4 regions of the Pseudomonas sp. SCT genome follow, and region 4 is predicted to be linked to each of the others. Evidence: predicted binding sites of a transcription regulator. Region 4 holds the regulator's gene; each other region holds the start of a gene.
The links. The regulator sigma-54, encoded in region 4, starts transcription at its own class of promoters, with help from an activator protein. The targets are predictions, from matches to a motif close to ANTGGCATNNANNTTGCTNT.
Positions count from the first base shown of each region.

Region 1: a site for sigma-54 is predicted at 2,339-2,358, ahead of glnK (P-II family nitrogen regulator). Genes of this name have one in related genera too.
Region 2: a site for sigma-54 is predicted at 3,345-3,364, ahead of nirB (nitrite reductase large subunit NirB). Genes of this name have one in related genera too.
Region 3: a site for sigma-54 is predicted at 3,641-3,660, ahead of BHD08_RS07965 (flagellar hook-length control protein FliK). Genes of this name have one in related genera too.

Region 1 covers NZ_BDJA01000004.1:142,011-149,245, forward strand. Annotated here, with positions in the region: gene BHD08_RS11780 (ammonium transporter) at 1-333, opposite strand, end outside; gene BHD08_RS11785 (ammonium transporter) at 457-1,773, opposite strand; gene glnK (P-II family nitrogen regulator) at 1,812-2,150, opposite strand; gene BHD08_RS11795 (accessory factor UbiK family protein) at 2,549-2,809, shown strand; gene BHD08_RS11800 (YifB family Mg chelatase-like AAA ATPase) at 2,846-4,342, shown strand; gene betT (choline BCCT transporter BetT) at 4,474-6,447, shown strand; gene BHD08_RS11810 (bifunctional diguanylate cyclase/phosphodiesterase) at 6,486-7,235, opposite strand, start outside.
Region 2 covers NZ_BDJA01000003.1:245,395-252,629, forward strand. Annotated here, with positions in the region: gene BHD08_RS09710 (methyl-accepting chemotaxis protein) at 1-805, shown strand, start outside; gene BHD08_RS09715 (coproporphyrinogen III oxidase) at 825-2,162, opposite strand; gene BHD08_RS09720 (NAD-dependent deacylase) at 2,382-3,140, shown strand; gene nirB (nitrite reductase large subunit NirB) at 3,588-6,146, shown strand; gene nirD (nitrite reductase small subunit NirD) at 6,146-6,529, shown strand; gene BHD08_RS09735 (formate/nitrite transporter family protein) at 6,697-7,235, shown strand, end outside.
Region 3 covers NZ_BDJA01000002.1:715,837-723,071, forward strand. Annotated here, with positions in the region: gene fliI (flagellar protein export ATPase FliI) at 1-466, shown strand, start outside; gene fliJ (flagellar export protein FliJ) at 470-922, shown strand; gene BHD08_RS07950 (STAS domain-containing protein) at 1,153-1,458, shown strand; gene BHD08_RS07955 (fused response regulator/phosphatase) at 1,460-3,151, shown strand; gene BHD08_RS07960 (Hpt domain-containing protein) at 3,180-3,530, shown strand; gene BHD08_RS07965 (flagellar hook-length control protein FliK) at 3,697-4,935, shown strand; gene fliL (flagellar basal body-associated protein FliL) at 5,178-5,711, shown strand; gene fliM (flagellar motor switch protein FliM) at 5,724-6,695, shown strand; gene fliN (flagellar motor switch protein FliN) at 6,736-7,209, shown strand; gene fliO (flagellar biosynthetic protein FliO) at 7,211-7,235, shown strand, end outside.
Region 4 covers NZ_BDJA01000006.1:253,828-261,062, reverse strand. Annotated here, with positions in the region: gene pmbA (metalloprotease PmbA) at 1-1,032, shown strand, start outside; gene BHD08_RS16675 (HPr family phosphocarrier protein) at 1,085-1,357, opposite strand; gene rapZ (RNase adapter RapZ) at 1,372-2,229, opposite strand; gene ptsN (PTS IIA-like nitrogen regulatory protein PtsN) at 2,245-2,709, opposite strand; gene hpf (ribosome hibernation-promoting factor, HPF/YfiA family) at 2,717-3,025, opposite strand; gene BHD08_RS16655 (RNA polymerase factor sigma-54) at 3,100-4,608, opposite strand; gene lptB (LPS export ABC transporter ATP-binding protein) at 4,754-5,479, opposite strand; gene lptA (lipopolysaccharide transport periplasmic protein LptA) at 5,479-6,024, opposite strand; gene lptC (LPS export ABC transporter periplasmic protein LptC) at 6,011-6,583, opposite strand; gene BHD08_RS16635 (HAD family hydrolase) at 6,592-7,116, opposite strand; gene BHD08_RS16630 (KpsF/GutQ family sugar-phosphate isomerase) at 7,116-7,235, opposite strand, start outside.

The sequences.
Region 1 (7,235 bases), on a different contig from region 4:
GTCAGCGCGAGCGGAATAGTAAGGCGCATCCTCACCCCCGGCCGCGACCAGGTCGACTGCATGTTCGTCGCCGATCAGGAAGCCCAGACTCGGGAAAATGCCACCTTCCGGGCTGGAGTACATGATGTAGTAGCCGACCAGCAGGTACATGATCGAAGCCAGCGAGTAGAGCACGATGTTCTTGGTAAGAATCTCGGCGGTGTTCTTCGCCCGGACCAGACCGGCTTCGAGCATGGCAAAACCTGCCGCCATCCACATCACCAGCGCTCCGCAGATCACGAAGTAGAAGGTATCGAGTCCGTACTGGACGGGTATCAATGCAGTGCTATCCATGTGTCACCTCTTGCTGTCGCGCTGTATGCGCTGTTCGGTCCGCAGGCCATCGCATGCTGCATCGAAGGCCTGCACCGCTTTTAGGATTGGCCCCGGCGTTGGCTCCGGGGTGCCCTGAATGGATTACAGGTTGTAGCCACGCTCGTTATGCAGGCTGAGGTCCAGGCCGATGGTTTCCTGCTCCTCGTTGACCCGCAGCCCCATCACCAGATCGATCGCCTTGAGGATCAGGTAGGTGACGATGCCGGTGTACACCACGGTGAACAGCACGCCCTTGAACTGGATCCACAGCTGCAGACCAATGCTCTCCACTTCGCCGAAGCCGCCCAGCATGGGTGCGGCGAAGATGCCGGTAAGCAGCGCACCGACGATGCCGCCAATGCCGTGCACACCGAACGCATCCAGAGAGTCGTCGTAGCCGAGCTTGCGTTTCAGGCTGGTGGCGCAGAAGAAGCAGACCACTCCGGAGACCAGGCCGATGACCAGCGCGCCCATCGGACCGACGGTGCCGGCGGCCGGGGTGATGGCGACCAGACCGGCCACCACGCCGGAGGCGATGCCTAGCGCGCTGGGTTTGCCGTGGCCGATCCACTCGGCGAACATCCAACCCAGCGCCGCGGCTGCAGTAGCGATCTGGGTGACCAGCATGGCCATGCCGGCCGTACCGTTGGCGGCAATGGCCGAGCCTGCGTTGAAGCCAAACCAGCCGACCCAGAGCATCGCGGCACCGACCAGAGTCAGGCCCAGGTTGTGCGGCGCCATTGGCGTGTTCGGGTAACCCTTGCGCTTACCCAGCACCAGGCATGCCACCAGACCGGCGATACCGGCATTGATGTGCACCACGGTGCCGCCGGCGAAGTCGAGCACGCCCCAGTCCCACATCAGGCCGCCGTCGCCGCCCCATACCATGTGTGCGATCGGCGCATAGACCAGCGTGAACCAGACGCCCGTGAACACCAGCATCGCGGAGAACTTCATACGCTCGGCGAAGGCGCCGACGATAAGTGCCGGGGTGATGATGGCGAAGGTCATCTGGAAGGTGATGAAGACGCTTTCAGGGAAGGCGCCGACCAGGCTGTCGGGCGTCAGACCGCTGAGGAAAGCGCGATCCAGACCGCCAACGAAAGAATTGAAGTTGGTGACCCCGGCTTCCATACCCGTGGTGTCGAAAGCGAGGCTGTAGCCATAGACCATCCAGAGGATGCTCATCAGGCCGGTGACGGCGAAGCACTGCATCATCACCGAGAGAATGTTCTTCGAGCGGACCATGCCGCCGTAGAACAGTGCCAGCCCAGGGATGGTCATGAACAGCACCAGCGCAGTGGCCGTCAGCATCCATGCCGTGTCGCCTGAATCCAGCGTTGCCTCCTGCGCCAGGGCCAGGCCTGGACTTATCAGAGACAAAAGGGCTCCTAGCCCTGCGAATCTTCGCAGAGTCATGGTTTTACTCCTGGGGCGTGGGGGTTCGGAGGTGCTGCTTAAATCGCGTCGGTATCGGTTTCGCCGGTACGGATGCGGATGGCCTGTTCCAGGTTGACCACGAAGATCTTGCCGTCACCGATCTTGCCGGTATTGGCGGCCTTGGTGATGGCCTCGATGACGCGATCGAGCTGATCGTCGGCGATGGCTACATCGATCTTCACTTTCGGCAGGAAGTCGACGACGTATTCGGCACCACGGTATAGCTCAGTGTGACCCTTCTGACGACCGAAGCCTTTGACTTCAGTAACGGTGATGCCCTGTACGCCGATTTCCGACAGAGACTCGCGCACGTCGTCCAGCTTGAACGGCTTGATGATGGCAGTGACTAGTTTCATGAAAACTTCTCCCGTTTTAGGTGGACTTGCCCCAGAAGTACGAACCCGGCTCAAGTCTAAGCTCAGTGTCTGGCTCTTGTAACGCTCCGGCTGTACCCGAGCAGCTGACCGACACCACCAACCTCTCCGACAAAGCGTCTCGAATCACCCATGCACCGCAACCCGCTGGTGCATGCGTTGCTGGGGACAAAGCAGAATCGATGCCAGCTTTACGCAAGCCCCAATTTGCAAGGGCTTTTACCCAGAACGGAGGCGGCCGACGGACGGTTGCGCTCAGCCGACGCACCCTAATGGTGCGACTGCGCACCACCCCCTGCTCAGTTTCTGTGCACGACGCGCCAGAAAGCCGCAAAAAACACCGTGCTACACTGCGCCCCGTCCAACGACAGGTGCTTTCAATGTTGCCGCCAAAAGCTTTTCTAGATGCCATCGGCTCCCAGGCCTCGCGCCTGTTCAACGGCGAGACGCCGCTGCCGCGTGGTGAATTCGAAGCCCAGCTCAAGGGCGTGGTGCAGGGCGCGCTGAACAAGCTCGACGTAGTCAGCCGCGATGAGTTCGACAGCCAGATGGTGGTACTCGCCCGTACTCGTACTCGCCTGGAAGCGCTTGAGGCCAAGGTCGCCGAACTGGAAGAAAAGCTCACGCCGCCCGCGCCCTGACAGGTCGGGCCGCGACACGATCAAAGGAGTGATCGAATGTCCCTGGCCATAGTTCATAGCCGCGCGCAGATCGGTGTAGAAGCGCCGCCGGTAACCGTCGAAGCCCACCTGGCCAACGGTCTGCCAGCCCTCGCGCTGGTCGGCCTGCCGGAAACCGCCGTCAAGGAAAGCAAGGACCGCGTGCGCAGCGCCATCCTCACCTCCGGCTTCGACTTCCCGCCGCGCCGCATCACCCTCAATCTTGCGCCCGCCGATTTACCCAAGGATGGCGGTCGTTTCGACCTGGCCATCGCCCTGGGCATTCTCGCAGCCAGCGGTCAGCTGCCCGCCGAGCGCCTCGACAGTCTGGAATGCCTCGGCGAGCTCGCACTCTCCGGTGCCTTGCGTCCGGTTCAGGGCGTGTTGCCGGCAGCCCTTGCCGCCCGGGCTGCCGGACGCGCCTTGCTGGTGCCGCGAGCCAACGCCGAGGAAGCCAGCCTCGCTTCCGGGCTCACCGTCTATGCCGCCGAACACCTGCTCGAGGTCGCTGCGCACTTCAACGGCGTCACACCGCTCGAACCCTATGCCGCCCAAGGCCTGCTGCGGCAGATTCAGCCCTACCCGGACCTGGCTGACGTACAAGGCCAGCAGGCCGCCAAGCGCGGGCTGCTGATTGCCGCGGCTGGTGCTCACAACCTCTTGTTTTCCGGGCCACCTGGCACCGGCAAGACTCTGCTGGCCAGCCGCCTGCCCGGCCTGTTGCCGCCGCTCGACGAACAGGAAGCGCTGGAAGTCGCCGCCATCCATTCGGTGGCCAGCCACAGCCCACTTGAACATTGGCCGCAGCGTCCCTTTCGGCAGCCCCATCACAGTGCATCGGGCCCTGCGCTGGTCGGTGGCGGCAGCCGGCCGCAGCCGGGCGAGATCACTTTGGCGCACCAAGGTGTGCTGTTTCTCGACGAGCTACCGGAGTTCGACCGCAAGGTGCTCGAGGTCCTGCGCGAGCCGCTGGAATCAGGCCATATCGTAATTGCCCGAGCGCGCGACAAGGTGCGCTTTCCGGCGCGCTTCCAGCTCGTGGCGGCGATGAACCCCTGCCCGTGCGGCTATCTCGGCGATCCCAACGGACGCTGCCGCTGCACGCCGGATCAGATCCAGCGTTATCGCAACAAGCTCTCCGGCCCGCTGCTCGACCGCATCGACCTGCATCTGACCGTGGCGCGTGAGGCCACGGCACTCAACGCACCACCGCAAACAGGGCAAAGCAGTGCCGTGCTGGCCGCTCAAGTGGCGCAGGCGCGACAGCTGCAACAGGCTCGCCAGGGCTGTGCCAATGCCTTTCTCGACCTGGCGGGCCTGCGCAGTCATTGCCAGCTGACGGCTGAGGATCAGGCCTGGCTGGAGCGCGCCTGCGAACGCCTGGCGCTGTCGCTGCGCGCCGCGCACCGTCTGCTCAAGGTGGCACGCACTCTCGCCGATTTGGAACAAGCTGCGTGCATCAGTCGCCAGCACCTCGCCGAAGCACTGCAGTACCGGCCCGGCAGCCAGGCCTGAGCCACTCTGGCGCGGGCTCTGGCTCGCGCAAATCGGCCGCGGACAACCGGCGTCCTTCGCGGTCTGTGTTAAGTTGGCTGGCTTTCGCCACAGGCGGCCACTCCCCCAGACACAATCCGAAGGAGCGCAGCATGGAGGCAAAACAGCCCTCGTCTTCCCACCTCAACGCCCCGGTCTTCTATGGCTCGGCGGTTATCATCCTGGCGCTGGTGATCTACAGCGTCGCGTTCCAGAGCCACGCACAAACCCTGTTTGGCGACACCCAGGCCTGGATCATCGCCAACGTCAGCTGGCTCTACATCCTTGCCGTCGCACTCATCCTGCTGATGGTGGTGCTGCTGGCATTCAGTCGCTATGGCGACATCAAGCTCGGCCCGGACCACAGCGAGCCGGACTACAGCGCGCTGACCTGGTTCGCCATGCTGTTCTCCGCCGGCATGGGCATCGGCCTGATGTTCTTCGGCGTCGCCGAACCGGTGATGCACTTCCTCTCGCCGCCGACCGGCGAAGGCGGCACCACGCTCGCCGCGCGCGAGGCGATGAAGATCACCTTCTTCCACTGGGGCCTGCACGCCTGGTCGATCTACGCCATCGTGGCGATGATCCTGGCCTACTTCGCCTACCGCCATGGCCTGCCGCTGACGCTGCGCTCGGCGCTCTATCCACTGATCGGCGAGCGCATCTACGGGCCAATCGGCCATGCCGTGGACATCTTCGCCATCATCGGCACCGTACTCGGGGTCGCCACCTCGCTGGGTCTGGGCGTCACCCAGATCAACACCGGCCTGAACCACCTCTATGGCCTGCCGATCTCGGTGCCGGTGCAGATCGGCCTGATCATCGCCACCACGCTGTTGGCCACGGTTTCGGTGGTTACCGGGCTGGACAAGGGCGTGCGCCGCTTGTCCGAGCTGAACCTGACACTGGCAGCACTGCTGTTGCTGATGGTGCTCGTTGCCGGGCCGACGGTGTTCATCCTGCAGACTTTCGTGCAGAACACCGGTAGCTACCTGTCGGACATCGTCGACAAGACCTTCAACCTCTACGCCTACGAGCCGAACGACTGGATCGGCGGCTGGACGCTGTTCTACTGGGGCTGGTGGCTGGCCTGGTCGCCCTTCGTCGGGCTGTTCATCGCGCGTATCTCGCGAGGCCGGACGATTCGCGAGTTCGTCGCCGGCGTGCTGCTGGTGCCGACCGCCTTCACCCTGCTGTGGATGACCGTATTCGGTGACACCGCGATTCACATGATCCTCTGGGAGCACGTGACCAGCCTCGGCGATGCCATCGAACAGGACAGCTCGCTGGCGCTGTTCGCCTTCCTCGAGCACTTCCCGTTCTCCGCGCTCATCTCGCTGATCGCCATCATCATGGTGGTGGTGTTCTTCGTCACCTCGGCGGATTCCGGTGCACTGGTGGTGGACATGCTCGCCTCCGGCGGCAAACAGGGCACGCCGGTCTGGCAGCGGATCTTCTGGGCGATGTCCATGGGCGGCGTGGCCATCGCACTGCTACTGGCCGATGGCCTGACCGCCCTGCAGACCGCGACCATCGCCAGCGCCCTGCCCTTCACCATCGCGCTGCTCTGTTCGATGTGGGGCCTGCTCAAGGCGCTGCGCCTGGATGCCACCAAGCAGGGGCTGCGCTACCAGGCGCTGAGCACCTCGCCCAGCGCGCCGCGCACAGCGGGAGGCTGGCAGCGCCGACTGCGCACGCTGATGCTGTTTCCGCGGCGCGCCCATGTGGTGCGCTTCATCACCGAAGTGGTGCGCCCGGCCTACGAGGACATCGCCGAGGAAATGCGCAAGCAGGGCTATGTGGTCGAGATCAGCGAAGGCGAAGACCGTCGCCTGCGCTTCGAAATCACCCATGACGGCGAGCCGGATTTCATCTACGAGGTTCGCCCCCGCGCCTACGCCATGCCGAGCTTCGTCGCCACCAGCGATGACGACGAACGCGAGGAGCGCAAGTACTTCCGTGCCGAGGTGCACCTGAAGGAAGGCGGTCAGGATTACGACGTGATGGGCTGGAGCCGCGAGGACGTCATCAGCGACATCCTCGGCCAGTACGAGAAACACATGCACTTCCTGCACATGGTCCGCTGAATCGCTCCGGCGTCCTGGCACGGCCAGGACGCCCCCGATCAGTGCGCCACACCTGCGGACAGACGTTCGGCACTCATGAAGCTAACCAGCTCGGCCAATGGCAGCGGCTGGCTGACCAGATAGCCCTGCACCTGCTGCGCGCCGAACTGGCGCAGCAGCTCAAGCTGTTCAGCCGTCTCGACGCCTTCGGCAACCACCTCCAGGTCGAGGTTGTGCGCCAGCCCGACCATCGCCTGCACCAGCTGCAGTTTCTCCGGCCGCAGGATCATGCCGGCGACAAAGCTCTTGTCGATCTTCAGCAGCGTGATCGGCAGGCTGGACAGGTGCACGAACGACGAAAAGCCGGTGCCGAAATCATCCAGCGAGAAACGCACGCCCAGCTCGCCCAGCGCATTCATGGCGCTCTGTACCTGATCGCTACGACGCATCACCGCGGTTTCGGTGAGTTCGAATTCCAGCCAGTGCGGATCGATGCCACGCTCGTCGATCAGGCGGTTGAGGGTCGGCAGCAGCTGGCTGTCCTGGAACTGGCGAAACGACAGGTTGATCGCCATGTGCAGCGCATCGGCGCCGCCATCCTGCAGGCTTTGCAGATCACGCAGCGCCCGGGCGATTACCCAGTAGCCGAGCGGCACGATCAGCCCGCTCTCCTCGGCCATGGGTATGAATGCGTCCGGGGCCAGCAGGCCTCTTTCCGGATGCAGCCAGCGCACCAGCGCCTCCAGCCCGACGATGCGCCCGCTCTCCAGGCACAGACGCGGCTGATAGTGCAGCTCCAGCTCGCCGCG
Region 2 (7,235 bases), on a different contig from region 4:
CGGCACGGCTGCCAACCTCAGCGAAGCCACGCGGCAGATGCGCGACGGTGCGAGCCGACAGCTCGACGAAACCGCTTACATGGTCGACGCCATGCAGCAGATGACCGTGGCCATCGACGATGTCGCCGGCCACGCCGATCGTGCCGCCCAGGCGGCGCAGGGCGCCAGCCAGAAGGCCGGTGAAGGCCGCAATGCCGTGAGCGGCGTGCGCAGCGAGATCGGCACCCTCGCCGAGCACATCGAAGGCACCGATCGTCTGGTGCAGGATCTGGCCGCGCAATCGGAGCAGATCGACCGGGTGCTGGAAGTGATCCGCACCATCGCCGACCAGACCAACCTGCTCGCCCTCAACGCAGCCATCGAAGCCGCGCGGGCTGGCGAGCAGGGTCGCGGCTTCGCTGTGGTCGCCGACGAGGTGCGCAATCTGGCGCAGAAGACTGCCGCCTCCACCACCGAGATCCAGGGCATCATCAGCCGTCTGCAGCAGGGCAGCCGCAAGGCTACCGAGGCGATGCAGAACAGCCGTGACAGTGTCGGTCGCTGCGTCGGCAGCAGCCAGCAGACCACTGCGCTGCTGGACGCCATCGCCAGCGAGATCGAGGCGATCAGCCAGATGAACGAGATGATTGCGGCGGCGACCCACGAACAGACTGCCGTTTCGGCCGATATGGGCCGCCACCTGCAGAGCGTTCAGCAGGTTGCCGAACGCAACGCCGGTGACGCCAACCAGCTGGACAACGACGGCCGGCAGCTGCATGAGCTGGCAGACCGCCTGGGCGGCCTGAGCGGGCGTTTTACCGTCTAGCGATAAGGCGGGCCAGGCTTCAGCGCCGCCCGCCGCTTCCAACCGAATGCCCCATGTAGCGGGCGCTGGGCTGCTCGAAAGCTGCGCACACCGCAGCCACCAGCAGCCGGGCATGGGGCGGTATCACCAGGCCGTCGTCGCTCAGCACGATCACGCCATCGAGATGCAATTGCCGCAGCGCTGGCCAGTGCCGGGCGTAGTGCTGCCGAGCATCCACACCGCTGTGCAGCGCCAGCGCGTCGAAATCCAGCTCGAACGTGCAGAGCAGACGCTCGCACAGCAAACGCTGCAGTTGATCGACATGACTGGCGTGCAGGCCGCAAACAGTTGGCAACTGCCCCTGATCGAGGGCCAGCTGATAAGCCTGCACCGTAGCGGCGTTCTGCGAGTACAGCCCGCCGACGCGGCTGATGGCACCGGCACCCAGGCCAAGGTGATCGCAGGCGCCCTGCAGCGTGTAGCCAACGATGTCGTGGTGCAGCGCGCCGATCTCCTGAGCCATGGCCAGGTCATCGTGGGGCAGGACGAACTTGCCCAGCCCGATATAGCGATAACCCGCGGCGCTCAGCTGTTCGACACCGTGGCGGTACATCGCCAGGGTATCCGCCGCCGAAGCCAGCCCCAGACGCCCTGTGGCGGTCGAGCCCGCTGGAGCGACGTCGCGGTAATCGAACATCGTTACCTGATCGGGTGCCAGCTCGATGATCGAAGCCAGCTTGCGCGCGAAGCTCGCCGGGGTCTGCCAGGACCTGCCGTAGCCGAGATCGAGATTCACCGAGCGGTAATGCAGCGTATGGGCTGCCTCGATCACTGCACGAATCCGCGCCGAGCTGCGGAAGTACTCCACGGTGCAACCGTCATCGGCGCGCAGATCCGGCACGCTCACGCTGAGCTGATTGAACCCCAGTTCGTGCAGTGCGCCGATCAGTGGCCAGTCGACATGGGCGAGTTCGACCTCGGCGGTGAAACTGGCGGCACCGGGTTCGGCGAAATGGAAGCGCGACTTGAGCAAGCCCAGCAGATGTCGCAGGTTGTCGATGCTCAGGGAGCCGACGCTCAGGTGCAATTGCTCGACGACTTGCAGCGGGCCGGTATGGCAGCCGAGTTGTTCGATCTCGCGCTCCAGGCGCACCAGGTAGGCCGCAACCTCTTCTGCCTGCAAGCGGGCACCGCCCGGCAGCTGCAGCGAAAGGGAAAGCGCACGTCCAGCCCGACGGCTTTCACGCAGCGCCCGCAGCAGATCCAGCGGCGCGAGACGATCATAGAAATCGACCGCAGCCGGGTAGCTGCAATGCAGCTGCCCGATGCGTCCGTAGCGTTGTACCAGGGCGTCGTCCCAGTTCACTGAGCCAAGCATAAGAGCCTCCCGGCATCGAATATCGCTTTAGCGGGCATCATCCGCGAGCTGCCGCGGACGGCTTTGACGCCAGTCAAGTAGGTGACAGATGGGACGTGCAGCCGGCTGGATGGTAGTAGTTCCTCACAAACAAGACCTCCGCCTGGACAGCCAGGTGGATTTTGCGCGATGGCCAAGCGGTGGTATTGATGAGCGGTCGCCAAGCAACCGGAGCCGCCCGTGATCCCAGCCTCTCTGCTTTCTTCCATGCGCTCAGCGCGCCATGTCGTGGTATTCACCGGCGCCGGCGTTTCCGCCGAGAGCGGCATCCCGACCTTCCGCGACGCGTTGACCGGCTTGTGGGAGCGTTTCGACGCCAGCGAGCTGGCCACGGCTGACGCCTTTCGCCGCGATCCGGCGCTGGTCTGGGGCTGGTACGAGTGGCGGCGCATGCGCGTATTGCAGGCGCAACCGAACCCTGCTCACCTGGCCATCGCCGAGCTGGCGCGCCACGTGCCGCAGCTGACACTGATCACGCAGAACGTCGATGACCTGCACGAGCGCGCCGGCAGCCAGGACGTCATCCACCTGCACGGCAGCCTGCACCGACCGCGCTGTTTCGCCTGCGCCCGCGAGCCTGCCGAGCCGCTCCCCGCGCCGGACGAACCGGAAGGCGGGCGTCGCCTCGAACCGCCGCGCTGCAGTCACTGTGGCGGACGGCTGCGGCCCGGCGTGGTGTGGTTCGGTGAAAGCCTGCCGGTCGCCGCACTGAATGCCGCGTTTCAGGCGGCTGGCGAATGCGATCTGCTGCTGTCCGTCGGCACCTCTGGGGTGGTCTATCCCGCGGCCGAGGTGCCGCACCGGGCGCGTGACGCCGGAGCCACCGTGGTGCACGTCAACCCACAGGGCGAGCCGACTGCCGGCAACCGCGAGTACCTGATCGCCCTGCCCGCCGGCGAGGCACTGCCCGAATTGCTCCGAGCGGCGTTTGGCGCCTGACGCCGAGACAATCTGCTCCCTGCCTCGGGGACCTGATCGCCCCAAAGCGGGGAGCGCGATTGCATCGCCGCACTGTTCTGGTTCAAGCCTGCCGCGCTCAGGTCGCAGTGACGGACGCTGATTCGCTCAGCATCCCGGCAAGCAACATCGCGTAACGCCGCGCAATCGCGCGACTTACAGCCGCAAATACACGCTAACGGACAAGCTGGCATACAACCTGCAATCACCCTGGCAACACCTGCCGCCTCGCGGCAGGACGTCCCAGACGGTCAGCGGCGACCGTCAAGCCAAGCGGCGCGGGACCGGGTGTAGCAGGCAACGAGGCCTGATCGACCACCCCACACACCACTAATTACCAGGCAAAGGCGCCTGGAGCTGATACCAGCTCCAGGCGCCTTTTTGCGTTTTGCCGGCCCAGTGCCGCAGCAGCTCGACTGAGGAAAGGCCATGAGTTCTACCGTCACTCCGCTCACGCACGAAAAACTGGTCATCGTCGGCAACGGCATGGTCGGTCACCACTGCATCGAACAGTTGATCGAGCGCGGCGCCCTCACCCGCTACGAGCTTCATGTGTTCGGCGAGGAGCGCCAGCGCGCCTATGACCGCGTGCACCTGTCCGAATACTTCGGCGGTCGCGACGCCGAGTCGCTGGCCATGTGCGAGGCCGACTACTACGCCAGCCACGGCGTCTACACCCATTTGGGCGTGCAGGTGCTGGGCATCGACCGCGAGCGCAAGGAGGTCATCACCAGCGCCGGCCGTCAGCCCTACGATCAGTTGATCCTAGCCACCGGTTCCTACCCCTTCGTGCCGCCGATCACCGGTGCCGAAGGCAGTGCGCGCCTGGTCTACCGCACCCTTGATGATCTCGACGCCATCCGCGCCGCCGCGACCAATGCCCGTCGCGGTGTGGTGGTCGGCGGCGGTCTGCTCGGCCTGGAAGCAGCCAACGCGCTGAAGTCGCTCGGCCTGGAAGCCCATGTCGTCGAATTCGCCCCGCGCCTCATGCCGGTGCAGCTGGACGGCGAAGGCGGCGCGGCATTGAAGGCGCGCATCGAGTCGCTCGGCGTTGGCGTGCATCTGTCGCGCGCCACCCAGGAGATCGTTGCCGGCGAGGATTACGCCTGGCGGATGAACTTCACCGACGGCGAATTCCTCGAAACCGACCTGATCGTGTTCTCCGCCGGCATCCGCCCGCAGGACGCCCTTGGCCGTGTCGCGGAGCTGGAGATTGCCCAGCGCGGCGGCATCGTCATCGACAGCGAATGCCGCACCTCGGACCCGGCAATCTTCGCCATCGGTGAATGCGCCAGCTGGAACGGCAGCGTGTTCGGCCTGGTCGCCCCCGGCTACAGCATGGCGCGCAGCGTCGCCGCGCAGCTGGCCGAGGAACCGCACGAGCCCTTCTACGGCGCCGACATGTCGACCAAGCTCAAGCTGCTCGGCGTCGACGTCGGTTCCATCGGCGATGCCCACGGCGCCACGCCCGGCTCGCGCAGTTACCGTTTCATCGACGAGGCCAGCGCCAGCTACCGTCGACTGGTGGTATCCGCCGATGGCAAGACCGTGCTCGGCGCGGTACTGGTCGGTGACAACAGCTACTACGACACCCTGCTGCAGTACGCACAGAACGGCATCAAGCTGCCGGCCGACCCGTCCGGGCTGATCCTGCCGCAGACCGAGGGCGCTCCGACCCTTGGCCCAGACGCCCTGCCGGCCAGCGCGACCATCTGCTCCTGCCACAACGTCAGCAAAGGCGCGGTGTGCTGCCAGGTCGATGCCGGCGTCACCGATCTCGGCGAACTCAAGGCCGCGACCAAGGCGGCCACCGGCTGCGGTGGCTGCAATGCCCTGCTCAAGCTGGTGTTCGATGCCGAGCTGGCGGCGCGTGGCGTGGCGGTGGACAAGAGCCTGTGCGAGCACTTCGCCTACACCCGCCAGGAGCTCTACGGCATCGTCCGCGTCGAGGGCATCCGGAGCTTCGCCGAGCTGCTGGCCAAGCACGGTCGCGGGCATGTCGGCTGCGACATCTGCAAGCCGACGGTGGGTTCGATCCTCGCCTCCTGCTGGAACCAGCCGATCACCGATCCGGCGCTGATTCCGCTGCAGGACACCAACGACACCTTCATGGCCAACATGCAGAAGAACGGCACCTACTCGGTGGTGCCGCGCATCCCGGGCGGCGAGATCACCCCCGAAGGGCTGATCGCCATCGGCCAGGTGGCGAAGAAATACGACCTCTACACCAAGATCACCGGTGGCCAGCGCATCGACCTGTTTGGCGCCCAGCTGCACGAACTGCCGGACATCTGGGGCGAGCTGATCGCCGCCGGCTTCGAAACCGGCCACGCCTACGGCAAGAGCCTGCGCACGGTAAAGTCCTGCGTCGGCAGCACCTGGTGTCGCTACGGCGTGCAGGACAGCGTCGGCATGGCGCTGCGCCTGGAGGATCGCTACAAAGGCCTGCGCGCGCCGCACAAGATCAAGTTCGCCGTGTCTGGTTGCACCCGCGAATGCGCCGAGGCGCAGAGCAAGGACATCGGCGTGATCGCCACCGACAAGGGCTGGAACCTCTACGTCTGCGGTAACGGCGGCATGCGCCCGCGGCATGCCGAACTGTTCGCCACCGACCTCGACGATGAAGCGCTGATCCGCACCATCGACCGCGTACTGATGTTCTACGTGCGTACCGCGGACAAGCTGCAGCGCACCTCGGTCTGGCGCGAAAGCCTGGAAGGTGGCCTGGACTATCTGAAGGCCGTGGTCCTCGACGACAGCCTGGGCCTTGCTGCCGAACTGGAAAGCCAGATGCAGCACGTCGTCGACAGCTATGAATGCGAATGGGCCAACGCCATCAACGACCCGGAAAAACTCAAGCGCTTCCGCACCTTCGTCAACGATCGGCGCGGCGATCCCGATATCCACTTCGTCAAGGAACGCGGCCAGCGTCGGCCGGTGCGCGCCAGCGAACTTCACCTGATTCCCCTCACCCAGGAGGTGCTCTGATGAGCCAGTCCAACGTCGTTCGTCTCGACTCCCGTTTAACCGCACCAGCGGTCTGGCAGGCGCTGTGCAGCCGGAATGATCTGGTCGCCAACTCCGGTGTAGTCGCCTGGCACGAAGGCGCTCAGGTCGCGCTGTTCCACCTGCCCGACAACGCCGAGGGCGAGCAGCTGTTCGCCATCGACAACCGCGACCCCAAGTCCGGCGCCAACGTGATCGGCCGCGGCATCGTCGGCAACCTCAAGGGTGAACTGGTGATCGCCTCGCCGCTGTACAAGCAGCATTTCCGCCTGGCCGATGGCAGCTGCATGGAATACCCCGAACAAAGCCTGCGCGTCTGGCCGGTGCGCCTGGAGGGTGACGTGGTGCAAATCGCCGCCGGCTGATTGCCTCCCGTCACTCACGCGGCTCCCTGCTGCCAAACCGTACTGATCCGTGGGAGCGGCCTTGGCCGCGAACATGACCTCGATTCGCCAGCAAATCACATCGTTCAGCCAGTGCTCCACGACCACCGTCGGGGCCTGGCCCCTTACTGCCATTCAGAGAGACTGACATGTCCTACATCATCCCCTCCGAGTTCGTCACCAAGATGGTGGACGCCGGCGAATCGAAGATCTTCATGTCCACCCGCGACACGCTGATCCGCGCCTTCATGGCTGGCGCCATTCTTTCCCTCGCCGCCGTGTTCGCGGTGGCCGTGACCGTGCAGACCGGCTCGCCGCTGGTCGGCGCGATGCTGTTTCCGGTCGGTTTCATCATGCTTTACCTGATGGGCTTCGACCTGCTCACCGGAGTATTCATGCTCACCCCGCTGGCCCTGCTCGACCGCCGTCCTGGCGTGACCGTCAGTGGCATTCTGCGCAACTGGGGTTGGGTGTTTCTCGGCAACTTCGCCGGTGCGCTGGTGGTCGCCTTCATGATGGCCTTCGTCTTCACCATGGGCTTTTCCACCGAGCCAGGGCCGATCGGCGAGAAGATCTCGCACATCGGCGAGTCACGCACCCTGGGCTACGCCGAGTTCGGTGCGGCTGGCTGGGCGACCATTTTCCTGCGCGGCATGCTGTGCAACTGGATGGTCTCGATGGGCGTGGT
Region 3 (7,235 bases), on a different contig from region 4:
GCCCAGTCTGGTCGAGCGCGCCGGCAATGCCGAGCAGGGCGGTGGTTCCATCACGGCGTTCTATACCGTGCTGTCGGAAGGCGATGACCAGCAGGACCCGATCGCCGACGCCGCTCGTGGGGTCCTTGACGGGCACATTGTGCTGTCGCGCCGGCTGGCCGAGGAAGGCCACTACCCGGCCATCGATATCGAGGCCTCCATCAGCCGGGTCATGCCGCAGGTGGTGAGCGCCGATCACGTGCGCGCTTCGCAGCGCTTCAAGCAGTTGTGGTCGCGCTATCAGCAGAGCCGCGACCTGATCAGCGTCGGTGCCTACGTGCCGGGTGGCGATCCGGAAACCGACATGGCGATTGCGCGGCAGGCTGAAATGGTCCGCTATCTGCGCCAGGGGCTCGATGAAAGCGAAAACCTGGACCAGAGTGCCGCGCAACTGGCTGCGGTCTTCAGTCCACGGCAGGCGGGCTAACCGATGGCGGCCAGTCGAGCGGCGCGCCTGGCGCCGGTCATCGAAATGGCCGAGCGCGCGGAACGTGATGCCGCGCGCCTGCTGGGGCAGGCGCAGACGCAGCTCGCGCAGGCTGAAACCAAACTCGCCGAGCTCGATCAGTACTTTCGCGATTATCAGCAACAGTGGATGCAGCAGGGTAGCCAAGGCGTTTCCGGTCAGTGGCTGATGAACTACCAGCGTTTTCTGTCGCAGCTGGAGTCGGCCATCGGCCAGCAGCAGCGCAGCGTCAACTGGTATCGCGACAATCTGCTCAAGGTCCGTCAACAGTGGCATCAAAAGCATGCGCGCGTGGAAGGCCTGAGCAAGCTGATCGAAAGCTATCAGCGCGAGGCGCGCATCGCGGCAGACAAACGTGAACAAAAGTTGCTCGACGAATTCGCTCAGCGGCTTGCCGGGCGTGCTCGCGACCTATGACCACGCCTGCCATGCTTCGGCGCGATCCGGCCGGATTCGTGCTTGCCGTGTTGTAGCTTGAATGATAAATCTTCACCCGTTTTCCACGCAGCGACCATCGACCCTGGATAGACGTTCGATCCGGCCCGGTACGGTCGCTGCACATCCAGCCCGAATACGGCTGTCACTACGCTTAAGCGACGGCTGCCAATGCGCGCGGCCTCAAGACGTTCCGGATCAGGGAGTGCCACATGACCATTAACTCGCAGCCTTCGGTGGATGGGCAGGAGCTGACCATTTCCATTAGCGGACGCTTCGACTTCAATGCGCATCAGGCCTTCCGCGATGCTTATCAGCGTCAGGACGTGAACCCTCAGCGTTACGTGGTGAATCTGCAGGGCACCACCTACATGGACAGCTCCGCGCTGGGCATGCTGCTGTTGCTGCGTGACCACGCCGGCGGCGATGAGGCCGACATTCGTCTGCTCAATTGCAGCCCTGATGTTCGCAAGATTCTTTCGGTATCCAACTTCGAACAACTGTTCGTGATTGCCTGACATGCCCATGCGGCTGTCGATTCTGATCGCCGAGGACAGCCCGGTCGATCGAATGCTGCTTTCAACGATCGTTACCAGGCAGGGACATCGGGTACTTACCGCGGCGGATGGTCAGGAGGCGGTCGAGCTGTTCCAGCAGGAGCGGCCACAGCTGGTGCTGATGGATGCCCTGATGCCGGTGATGGACGGTTTCGAGGCAGCACGACGGATCAAGCAGCTCGCCGGTGATGAGCTGGTGCCGATCATCTTTCTGACTTCGCTGACAGAAAACGAAGCGCTGGTGCAGTGCCTGGAAGCAGGTGGCGACGACTTCATTGCCAAGCCTTACAACCCGATCATTCTCGAAGCCAAGATCCAGGCCATGCACCGCCTGCGCCGACTCCAGGCGACGGTGCTCGAGCAGCGCGACCTGATTGCCAGGCGCAACCAGCAACTGCTCGCCGAGCACCGGGCGGCCAAGGCGATCTTCGACAAGGTTGCCCATGCCGGTTGCCTGAGCGCGCCGAATATCCGTTATCGCCAATCGCCGCAAGCCCTGTTCAATGGTGACCTGCTACTGGCGGCCCAGGCGCCGGCAGGGCAGATGTTCGTCCTGCTCGGCGATTTCACCGGGCATGGTCTGCCCGCGGCCATTGGTGCCATGCCGCTGGCAGAGACTTTCTACGGGATGGCCGCCAAGGGCTACTCCGGCGCCGATATCCTTCGTGAGATGAACGCCAAGCTCAAGCAGATCCTCCCGGTGGAAATGTTCTGCTGCGCGATGTTGCTCGACATCAATCCCAAGCAGGGCAGCCTGCGTGTGTGGAACGGTGGGTTGCCGGATGGTTACCTGATAGGTGCCAATGGCCAGCGCACCGCTCTGGTGTCGCGGCATCTGCCGTTGGGGGTGGTCTCTGCTGCGGCGCTCGACGACAAGTTCGAGCATTACCCGCTGGCACCCGGCGACCGACTGCTATTGCTGTCCGATGGCGTGGTGGAGAGTCGCAACGCCGACGATGAACTGTTTGGCGAACAGCGCTTGCTGGCTGCGCTGACTGCCAATCGCGATCCGGCGCAGCTCTTTGATGAGATCGAGCAGGCGCTGCTGGATTTCCATGGTCAGCAGCACGACGACCTCAGCCTGGTTGAGGTCGTGGTCACCGATGAGGCGATGGCAATGCCGCTGGTTGCGCCGGCTACTGCGCATCGTTCGCGGCCCATGGACTGGTCGGTGCGGCTCGAGTTGCGCGCCGAGAGTCTGCGTAGCGGGAATCCGTTACCGATGCTGTTGCAACTGCTTCTGCAGGTCAACCAGCTGCGCCCGCGTGCGGGTGCGATCTACGCAGTGCTGGGCGAGCTGTACTCCAATGCGTTGGAGCACGGGGTGCTTGGCTTGGATTCGGCACTGAAACGTGACGCCGAAGGCTTCCAGCGCTACTACGACCTGCGTCAGCAGCGGCTGCAGGCGCTGGCGGACGGATATGTTCATCTGGAACTGGCCATCAGCACCGATAGCCAGGGCGGGCGCTTGCGCATTTCCATCGATGATAGCGGTGCCGGGTTCGACGTGACGCGAGCGCTGCAGGGTCAGCTGGGTAGTGATCGTTTCAGTGGTCGCGGGCTGTATCTGGTGCGCCAGTTGAGCGACGGATTCGACTGGCAGTCGGACGGCCGCGGCCTGAGCGTGGAGTTCGTCTGGCGGCCTGATGCATAATCCGCCGCTTTCAAGCAGGAGGGTGTCGGTGTCCAACACTCATCTCGACAGCGCTGTGCTGGCCACGCTGCAGGACGTCATGGAAAGTGAATATCCGGCGCTGCTGGATACCTTCCTTGCCGATTCCGAAGAGCGCGTTCGCCTGCTGCGGCAGGCCTATCAGGCCGAGCAGGCGGAAACTCTGCGTCGCGCCGCACACAGCTTCAAGGGTAGTTGCAGCAATATGGGGGCGGTGCTCCTGGCGGAGCTTTGTCAGGAACTGGAAACCGCTGCGCGAGGTGAGCAACTTGCCTTGGCCCCCGCGCTGATTGCCTCCATCGAGCGTGAATTCGCCATTATCGGCATCCTGTTCCGGGCCGAGCGTCAACGCTACGGTTGAGCGGCCAAATCTCTGACGCATTTGTAGCCTCGGTTCGCCTGATGACGATCTGCTGAGTGCAACTACAGGCACATCGGCGTGATCTGAACCGCTGGTCATGCTGCTTCCGCCCTGGCCCAAAACTTGCTCTGCTACTGCCACGATCCATCCGTAGCGGAATGACCTCATGGCTGTTTCCCCCGACCTGTTACTCAAAACTCCTTCAGTCGATGCGCGTGCCAAGGCTTCGACCAAGGCTCCCGACGCGCCACGCGAGGGGCGGGATAGCGGCAGCTCCAGCTTTTCCGACGTTTATGCGAAGGAACGCCAGACCAAGCCGGTCGAGCGCCAGGCACGCAACGACACCAGTCGTGACAAGCCAGTGGATGACAAGGGTGGGCAACCGGCTGCCGAAGCCGCCAGTGACGGAAAGCCGGCGGTTGCCGAAAGCGGCAATCCGTTGCCGTCGGAGGCCCCCTCCGAAGAGCTGCCGGGCGCCGAGCTCGATCCCCTTTTGCTGCTGGGGTTGGGAGGGCAGTTCGTAGCGCAAACCGAGGCTCAGCCTGCCGCGGAACTGCCGGCTGAAACGCTGTTGGTCGGGCTGCCGCTGACCCCGGGCCTCATTTCAGGAGAAGCCGAGCAGGTGGCGGATGAGCCGCTGATCACCGGCTTGCAGGCCGCGGATGAAATGCCGGCCGGGGTGCAGAAGCCAGTTCAGCAATTGCAGAATCCGCTCGCCGATGCGCAGGCCAAGACCGAGGTGGATGATGGCTTCGCTAGCGTTTTGCTGGCGGGCAAGGAGTCGCCTGATAGCGAGGAAACCGACTTGGATCTGGCCGGGAAAGATCTCCTGGATGCAGTCGACGGTCCCAAGGAAAGCCGCTCTTCCAGCGCCAGTGAGCTGGCCGCAGCGCGTCTCAACCCCTTGAGCCAGGCGATCACGCAGCAGGTCCAGCAGGCGCAGCGGCCGGGGCTGGTGCCAGGTCAGCCGGTACAGATGCAGCAGGCTGGCTGGAGCGAGGCCGTGGTCGACCGGGTGATGTGGTTGTCCAGCCAGAATCTCAAATCGGCCGAAATCCAGCTCGATCCCGCTGAGCTTGGCCGCATGGAAGTGCGCATCGACCTGACCAAGGACCAGGCCCAGGTCACCTTCCTCAGTCCGCATGCCGGGGTTCGCGAGGCGCTGGAAGGGCAGATGCAGCGTTTGCGTGAAATGTTCACCCAGCAGGGCATGAACCTTATGGACGTCAACGTCTCCGACCAGTCGCTCGCCCGCGGCTGGCAGGGTGGCGCCGATGGTGGATCTTCCCGTGGTGGTTCCTCGGCTGAAGGCGAGGCGGACGACGGCGAGCTCCAGCTGGGTGTCAGCGAGGTTGCCGGCAATCGCAGCGCTGGGAACCGCGGGCTGGTCGACTTCTACGCTTGACCGTCGGATCGGCGCTCGCCGATTCGCGCCGACGTGGCCGCAGCGTGCTGCGTCGGTTTTCTGCCGCCTGTCGCTACGAGGCGTCGGGCACCACCAGTCCCCGCCATATGAATCTTTGATTCCTGATACGGTGTTGGCTCGGTAACGCAGCCTTGTACAGCGGCTGTGTCGAGGCGTTGGCACAGCTGTTGCTCTTAACTCAGAAAACCAGAACTAAACGCTGTTGATGACGGATATTTGGCATGGCTAAGAAACAGGCTCCAGCGGCAGTGCCGCCAACCGGGCCGGAAGCGGCTTCGGCAGGCAAGGGGCGGTTGAAACTCATCATCGTGATCGTGGTCGCCATGTTAGTGGCCGTGGGGCTTTCCATCGGCGGCACGCTGTACTTCATGGGTAAAGGTGATGACCTCGATGCCAGCAAGGCGCAGGAAGCGGCGGCAGCCGTGTCCGGCAAGCAGCCAGCTATCTACGAAGTGCTGATGCCGGCTTTCGTGGTCAACTTCAGCCATAACGGGCGGCAGCGCTACATGCAGGTCAGCATCGCGTTGATGTCCCGCGATCAGGCTGCGCTGGATGCCCTCAAAGTGCATATGCCGTTACTGCGCAATCGCCTGGTCATGCTGTTCTCCAGTCAGGACTTCGAGGCATTGAAAACGCCGGTCGGCAAAGAGATGCTGCGTCAGCAGGCGACGGCCAGCGTGCAGGAGCTGGCACAGAAGGAAATTGGCAAGCTTGCCGTCGAGCAAGTGCTGTTCACCAACTTCGTATTGCAATAGAAGGCTGCCCAGATGGCTGTTCAAGACCTGCTCTCGCAAGACGAGATCGATGCGCTCCTGCACGGGGTCGACGACGGTCTGGTGGATACCGAAAGCGATTCCGAGCCGGGGTCCATCAAAAGCTACGACCTGACCAGTCAGGACCGCATCGTGCGTGGGCGCATGCCTACGCTGGAAATGATCAACGAGCGTTTCGCCCGTTACACCCGGATCAGCATGTTCAACCTGCTGCGCCGTTCGGCCGATGTGTCGGTCGGTGGTGTCCAGGTGATGAAATTCGGCGAGTACGTGCATTCACTGTATGTACCGACCAGTCTCAATCTGGTGAAGATGAAGCCGCTGCGTGGCACGGCGCTGTTCATTCTCGACGCCAAGCTGGTGTTCAAGCTGGTGGACAACTTCTTCGGCGGCGACGGTCGCCACGCCAAGATCGAGGGGCGTGAGTTCACCCCGACCGAGCTGCGCGTGGTGCGCATGGTGCTGGATCAGGCCTTTGCCGATCTCAAGGAAGCCTGGCATGCGGTACTGGACGTCAACTTCGAGTACGTCAACTCGGAAGTGAACCCGGCGCTGGCCAATATCGTCAGCCCCAGCGAAGTGGTGGTGGTTTCCACCTTCCACATCGAGCTGGACAGCGGTGGCGGCGATCTGCACGTGACCATGCCCTATTCGATGATCGAGCCAATCCGCGAAATGCTCGACGCCGGTTTCCAGTCGGACGTCAGCGATCAGGACGAGCGCTGGGTCAAGGCCCTGCGCGAGGACATTCTCGACGTCAACGTGCCGCTGGGCGCCACCGTCGTCAGGCGGCAACTCAAGCTGCGCGACATTCTGAACATGCAGCCCGGCGACGTGATCCCGGTGGAAATGCCGGAAGACATGATCATGCGTGCCAATGGCATGCCGGCATTCAAGGTCAAGCTGGGTGCCCACAAGGGCAACCTGGCGTTGCAGGTGCTGGAACCCGTGGTTCGCCCACGTTGAACCAGCCCTTTACTCAATTCGAGCCTATCGAGGATTAACGATGGCAGACGAACACGACAACACTTCTCCCGAAGAGCAGGCGCTGGCTGATGAGTGGGCGGCAGCCCTGGCCGAAGCTGGTGATGCCAGTCAGGACGACATCGATGCGCTGCTGAACCAGGCGCCCGCTGCTGCGGCGCCGGCTGCGCCGCGCGCACCGCTGGAAGATTTCGCCAGTGCACCGAAAGCCACCGGTGTGCCGCTGGGGCTGGAAGGGCCGAATCTGGATGTGATTCTGGATATCCCTGTTTCGATTTCCATGGAGGTCGGCAGCACCGAGATCAGCATTCGCAACCTGCTGCAGCTCAACCAGGGTTCGGTGGTCGAGCTGGACCGCCTGGCCGGTGAGCCGCTCGATGTGCTGGTCAACGGAACGCTCATCGCGCATGGCGAAGTGGTGGTGGTCAACGAGAAGTTCGGCATCCGGCTGACTGACGTGATCAGCCCCACCGAACGTATCAAGAAGCTGCGTTGACATGCGTGCGCTTGCATTTCTGAGCG
Region 4 (7,235 bases):
TTCGCCGGGCTGGCTGATGCGGCGCTGATGGCACGCGAGCTGCCCGACCTGGATCTCTATCATCCCTGGAACATCACGCCAGAACAGGCCATCGAACAGGCCTTGAGCTGTGAAGGCGCAGCGTTTGCGGTCGATCAGCGTATTCGCAATGCGGACGGCACCAGTCTCAATACCCATCAGGGCTGCCGAGCCTATGGCAACAGCAACGGTTTCATCGGTGGTTATTGCAGCAGCCGGCATAGCCTGAGTTGCGTGATGATCGCTGAAAGCGAAGGCCAGATGCAGCGCGACTACTTCTACGACGTCAATCGCATCGGTGAGGCGCTGCTGGACCCGCAAACGATCGGCAGCCGCGCCGCCGAGCGAGCGGTAAGGCGTCTCGGGGCGCGGCCGGTGCCAACTTGCGAGGTGCCGGTGCTGTTTGCTCCTGAGTTGGCGACCGGGCTGTTCGGCCACTTCATCGCGGCGATATCCGGCGGCAACCTGTATCGCAAGGCGTCTTATCTCGAGGATGCCCTTGGACAGACGTTGTTTCCCGAATGGCTAAGCCTGGATGAGCGCCCGCACATCCCACGTGCGCTTGGCAGTGCCGGCTACGATGGTGATGGCCTGGCGACGTACGCCAAGCCGTTCGTGGAGAACGGCCGTCTGCTGTCCTATGTGCTATCGACCTACTCCGGGCGCAAGCTGGGCATGCCGAGCACAGCCAACGCGGGGGGCGTGCATAACCTGTTCGTCAGTCACGGCGACGAGGATCAGGCGGCGCTCATCCGTCGGATGGGTCGCGGCCTGCTGGTAACCGAACTGATGGGGCAGGGCCTGAATCTAGTTACCGGCGACTACTCGCGTGGTGCCGGTGGCTACTGGGTCGAAAACGGCGAGATCCAGTTCCCGGTGCAGGAGGTAACCATCGCCGGCAACCTGCGTGACATGTTCCGTCAGATCGTTGCGGTGGGCTGTGACGTGGAAACACGCAGCAATGTGCGAACCGGCTCGGTGCTGATCGAACGGATGATGGTCGCCGGTAAGTGAGGCAAACGCAGTGGCGCGGCTGGAAACGGTCCGCGCTGTTTGGCCCGGCGCTTTACTCGCCTTCTTCGAAGTAGTCGTCGATCAGCGCAACCAGCGCATTCAACGCGTCATCTTCCTGCTCGCCCTCGGTGAGCAGGTGCACGGATGTACCCTTGCTCGCCGCAAGCATCATGACGGCCATGATGCTTTTTCCGTCCACCAGGGTGTCGGGGCACCGACCCACGCGAATCTTGCAGGGGAAGCGGTTGGCTACGGCGACGAACTTGGCTGCAGCACGAGCATGCAGGCCGAGTTTGTTGATGATGGTTACTTCGCGGGCGGGCATGGATACAGGTATTCCTAGGCGAGGTCCCGATGACGGACCTGCAGGTTCTTCAGCGGCTCTCTGAGGGCCTGACCCAGCCGTTCGGCGAGGTAGACCGAGCGGTGATGCCCGCCGGTGCAGCCAATGGCGATGGTGACGTAGGCTCGGTTGCTGGCGGCAAACCGCGGCAACCATTTGCTCAGATAGGCGTGGATGTCCTGGAACATTTCCTCCACATCGGCCTGAGCGGCGAGATAGTCGATCACCGGTTGGTCGAGGCCTGAGAAGTCGCGCAGTTCTGCCTTCCAGTACGGATTGGGCAGGCAGCGCACGTCGAATACCAGGTCGGCGTCGACGGGCATGCCCCGCTTGAATCCAAATGACTCGATGAGAAAAGCCGTGCCCGGCTCTGGCTTGTTGAGCAGGCGCAGCTTGAGCACGTCACGCAGCTGGTAGAGGTTTAGATGCGTGGTATCGATCTTCAGATCGGCGTGATCGATGATCGCAGCCAGCAGCAGCTCCTCATCGTGGATCGCCTCGGCCAGCGAGCGGTTTTCGTTGGTCAGTGGGTGACGGCGACGGGTTTCCGAGAAGCGCTTGAGCAGGGTCTCGTCATCGGCGTCCAGATAGAGTACGTCGCAGAGGATATGCCGGGCGCGGACTTCTTCGAGCAGCTCCGGGAAGCGCTTGAGCTGGCTGGGCAGGTTGCGCGCATCGATCGATACGGCGACCTGCGGGTGCAGTAGCTCGGTATGCAACAGGGCACGCTCGGCAAGCTCCGGCAGCAGCCCGGCAGGCAGGTTGTCGATGCAGTAGAAGCCGTTGTCTTCGAGCACGTTCAGCGCGGTGCTTTTACCCGAGCCCGAGCGCCCACTTACGATGATCAGCCGCATCGATTGCCCATTTCGTCAGGCCCCGTTCTGCACGTCGACTACGACCTGATAGAGGCTTTGGTTGGTTGACGCCTCGCGCAGCCTTTGGCGTACGTCCTCGCGGTCGAGCATGCTGGCGATCTGGCGCAGCAGCTCCAGGTGCTCGTCGGTCGCCGCTTGAGGTACCAGTAGAACGAACAGCAAGTCCACCGGTGCGCCGTCGATGGCATCGAAATCCACGGGGGTTTCCAGGCGCAGAACGGCGCTGAGCGGCGCGCTGCAGCCGACCATGCGGCAATGCGGAATGGCGATGCCGTTACCAAACCCGGTCGAGCCGAGTTTTTCCCGGGCGATCAGGCTTTCGAAAATGGTCTGGGAATCGAGATCGATAAGGTCCTGGGCGATCACCTTGGCGATCTGCTCCAGGACGCGTTTCTTGCTACCGCCCGGGACGTTCACCAGGGAACGTCCGGGGGTGAGGATGTTTTCGAGTCGGATCATATTGAAGTCAGCGGGTGACAGCGCCCTGAGTGTGGTCTAGCTGCTTCTCCTTGTGCTTGATCAGTTGGCGATCGAGCTTGTCGACCAGCAGGTCGACGGCAGCGTACATGTCTTCGTGATCGGCAATGGCCACGACTTCGCGGCCGGCGACGTGCAGGGTCGCTTCGGCTTTCTGCTTGAGCTTCTCGACCTGCAGGATCACCTGAACACTGATGATGCGGTCGAAGTGGCGAGCAAGCCGGTCGAATTTCTCCTCGATGTAGTCACGCAGGGCGTCGGTTACTTCCAGATGAACACCGCTGATGTTGACTTGCATACTGCTATCTCCTTTGCCTTGAGCGAAGAGCAGGGTGGTAGGCCTGCCGCCGATACAGTTCGACCAGGGGCCGATCACAGCAAACGCTTGCGCTCGCTGGACGGTGCGATACCGAGTGACTCACGGTATTTCGCAACTGTACGGCGGGCCACCTGGATGCCCTGCGCCTCCAGTAAACCAGCGATCTTGCTGTCACTCAACGGCTTTTTCTGGTTTTCCGCGGCGACCAGCTTTTTGATGATCGCGCGGATCGCAGTGGACGAACATTCGCCGCCTTCGGCAGTGCTGACGTGGCTGGAGAAGAAGTATTTGAGTTCGTAGATGCCGCGCGGCGTGTGCATGTATTTCTGCGTCGTCACACGGGAAATGGTCGACTCATGCATGCCTACCGCTTCGGCAATATCATGCAGCACCAGCGGCTTCATTGCCTCGTCACCGTGCTCGAGAAAGGCGCGCTGATGCTCGACGATCTGGGTGGCGACCTTCATCAGGGTTTCGTTGCGGCTGAGCAGGCTCTTGATGAACCAGCGCGCCTCCTGCAGCTGATTGCGCATGAAGGTGTTGTCGGCGCTGGAGTCGGCGCGTTTGACGAAGCCTGCGTATTGCGCGTTGACCCGCAGACGCGGCATGGCTTCCTGATTCAGCTCGACCAGCCAGCGGTCATTGTGCTTGCGTACGATTACGTCAGGCACCACGTATTCCGGTTCGCTCGCCTCGATCTGCGAGCCGGGGCGGGGGTTCAAGCTCTGGATCAGCTCGATGACCTGGCGCAGTTCGTCTTCCTTGAGCTTCATCCGGCGCATCAGCAGGCTGTAGTCGCGGCTGCCCAGGATATCCAGGTAGTCGCTGACCAGACGCTGGGCCTCGCTCAGCCAGGGCGTTCTTTCGGATAGCTGACGCAGTTGCAGTAGCAGGCATTCGCGCAAATCACGCGCGCCGATGCCGGCCGGTTCGAACTGCTGAATGCGACGCAGGACGACCTCGACCTCATCGAGTTCGATTTCCAGCTCCGGGTCGAAGGAGTCGACGATTTCCTGCAGTGTCTCCTCGAGATAGCCCTGATCGTTGATGCAGTCGATCAGTGTGGTCGCGATCAGGCGGTCGGTGTCGCTCATCGGTGCCAGGTTGAGCTGCCACAGCAAATGGCTCTGCAGGCTGATGCCGTTGGATGTGCGGCTGGTGAAGTCCCACTCGTCGTCATCGTTGCTGGGCAGGCTGCTGGCGCTGGTCTGGTAGATGTCTTCCCAGGCCGTGTCGACCGGAAGCTCGCTGGGGATTCGCTCGCCCCAGTCGCCATCGTCCGCACTTTCGCCGCTGTGCGAGGGCTCCTCGTAAGTGCTTTCCTGGCTGCTGCTTTTCTCGGTGCCGGTGTCACCCGGCCGATCGGCAGCTTCGGCCATGGGGTCGGAGCTGTCGAAGTCGTCGCCGTCTTCTTCGCGCTCGAGCATGGGATTGGAATCCAGCGCCTCCTGGATCTCCTGTTGTAGATCGAGGGTGGATAGCTGGAGGAGCCGTATGGCCTGTTGCAGCTGCGGTGTCATCGTCAGCTGCTGGCCCATCTTCAGGACTAGCGATGGTTTCATGGCAGAGGACTTCGAACCTTGTATGCCGGCGCAACCGCGCCCATTCCGACATGCCGCGCCTGGGGCGCCGGCGAAAGCAAATTATATGCCTGCCGACGAAGCCTTTGCCTAGAGCCGATTTGCCGAGCCGAGCAAAAAATCCGCGTTACAGCCGGAATTCGTGGCCCAGGTAGACTTCCTTGACCAGCTGGTTGCTGAGGATGGTCTGTGCATCGCCTTCGGCGATCAGTTGCCCGTCATTGACGATGTAGGCGGTTTCGCAGATATCCAGCGTTTCACGGACATTGTGATCGGTGATCAGCACGCCGATGCCCTTGGCCTTGAGGTGATGGATGATCTGTTTGATATCGCCCACCGAGATCGGGTCCACGCCAGCGAAGGGCTCATCAAGCAGGATGAACTTCGGCGCGGTAGCCAGGGCGCGGGCGATCTCCACCCGGCGGCGCTCGCCGCCGGACAGGCTCATGCCGAGGCTGTCACGGATATGGTTGATGTGGAACTCCTGCAGCAGGCCTTCCAGCGCCTGCTGGCGGCCGCTGCGGTCCAGGTCTTTGCGTGTCTCGAGAATGGCCATGATGTTGTCGGCCACCGAGAGTTTGCGAAAGATCGACGCTTCCTGCGGCAGGTAGCCAATGCCGGCGCGCGCGCGGCCGTGCATCGGCAGGTGGGTGACGTCGTTCTGATCGATCAGCACGCGGCCCTGATCGGCATTCACCAGGCCGACGATCATGTAGAAGCAGGTGGTCTTGCCAGCGCCATTCGGGCCGAGCAGGCCAACGATCTGCCCGCTCTCGATGGACAGGCTGACGTCGCGCACGACCTGACGACTCTTGTAGCTCTTGGCCAGATGCTGGGCTTTGAGAACGGCCATTACTCCGGCTGCTCCGTGGCTTGGTCGCGTTTGCGCGGCTGGATCACCATGTCGACGCGCGGGCGCGGCGTGGTCACATCGGCATTGGTGGCGCGACCGGCATTGACGATCTGGCGACGGGTGTCATAGACAATCTTTTCGCCTTCGAAGGTGTTGCCTTCCTGAACGACCTTGGCCTGGTCGATGAGGACGATGCGCTCATTGGTGGCGAAGTACTGGATGGTCAGGCCGTAGGCCGTGACGATCTCCTTGTCCACCGCCGGTTTCTGCTCGTAATAGGCCGGCTTGCCGATGGAAGTGAAGACCTCGACATCGCCATTGCCATCCTGGGTGATGGTCACCGTGTCACCGGTGATCTTCATCGTGCCCTGGGTGATGACCACGTCGCCGCGATATACCGCTACGCCCTGTCGGTCGTCGAGTTCGGCGGAGTCGGCCTGTACGCGGATTGGCTGTTCACGATCCTCGGGAAGCGCCCAGGCGCTGGCGCCGAGCCAGAAGGCGCTCAAACCGAGCAGGAGGGGGAGAGTCTTAACGCAGCTCATGCTGGCCTCTTACGTTGGACAGCAGGAGCATCCTGCCGTCATCCATGTACGCTTTCATGCCGGTTGCGGTGGTCACGCCGTTGGCGGCCTCGATTCTAACGGCTTGGTTGGTCTCGGCATAATCCTTGTCCGGCCACACCGTCAGGCGGCTGGTGGTAAGGATCGTCGGGCGGCCTTTGGCATCAGTGCGCTCGACCCGAACCTTGTCGATCAGCAGGACCTCGTCGCCCTCGGCCGATACTTCGCCGCGCTCGCTGCGCACGTGCCAGGGCTGTTCGGTATCGCGATAGGACATCAGGTCGGGCTTGGTCAGCAGGCTGACATCGCTGGCCTTGATGTGCTCGAGCTTGTCTGCCGTCAGTTCGTAGTTGCGCTTGCCGTCGGGCTGGTACTGCACCGTGCGCGAGTTGATCACGTAGAAATCGACATCAGGCGTCTCGGCAGTGGCGGCCGGAGGCTGTTGCATGAAGCTTTCCGGACGGATATTCCAGTAGCCGATCGCTACCAACAGCGCAGCGATCAAGGTCAGCAGGGCGGCGAAGCGCAGTTTGCGAAGCATCCAGACCTCTACAGATAAGCGTTTTGCGCGGCGGCCAGGGTGCCCTGGGCGCGCATGATCAGCTCGCAGAACTCGCGCGCCGCACCTTCACCGCCGCGTGCTTGCGTTACACCGTGCGAATGCTCACGGACGAACGAGTCGGCGCTGGCGACTGCCATGCCGAGGCCGACACGGCGTATCACGGGCAGGTCCGGCAAATCGTCGCCGAGATAAGCCACCTCAGAGTAGCTCAGGCCAAGTTCGGCGAGCAGCTCGTCGAGCACGACCAGCTTGTCTTCGCGGCCCTGGTAAAGATGTTGGATGCCCAGATTCTGCGCGCGACGTTCCACTACCGGCGTATTACGGCCGCTGATGATTGCGGTGCGTACGCCGGAATTGATCAGCATCTTGATGCCATGGCCATCCAGCGTGTTGAAGGTTTTGAACTCGCTACCGTCGGTAAGAAAATACAGGCGACCGTCGGTCAGAACGCCATCCACATCGAAGATCGCCAGGCGGATGTCGCGGGCGCGTTGCAGCAGGTGCTCGTGCATTACATCACCCCCGCGCGCAGCAGGTCGTGCATGTTCAGCGCGCCGACCGGCAGCTCGCTATCGTCGATCACCACCAGTGAACTGATCTTGTGGTCTTCCATGATCTTCAGCGCCTCGGC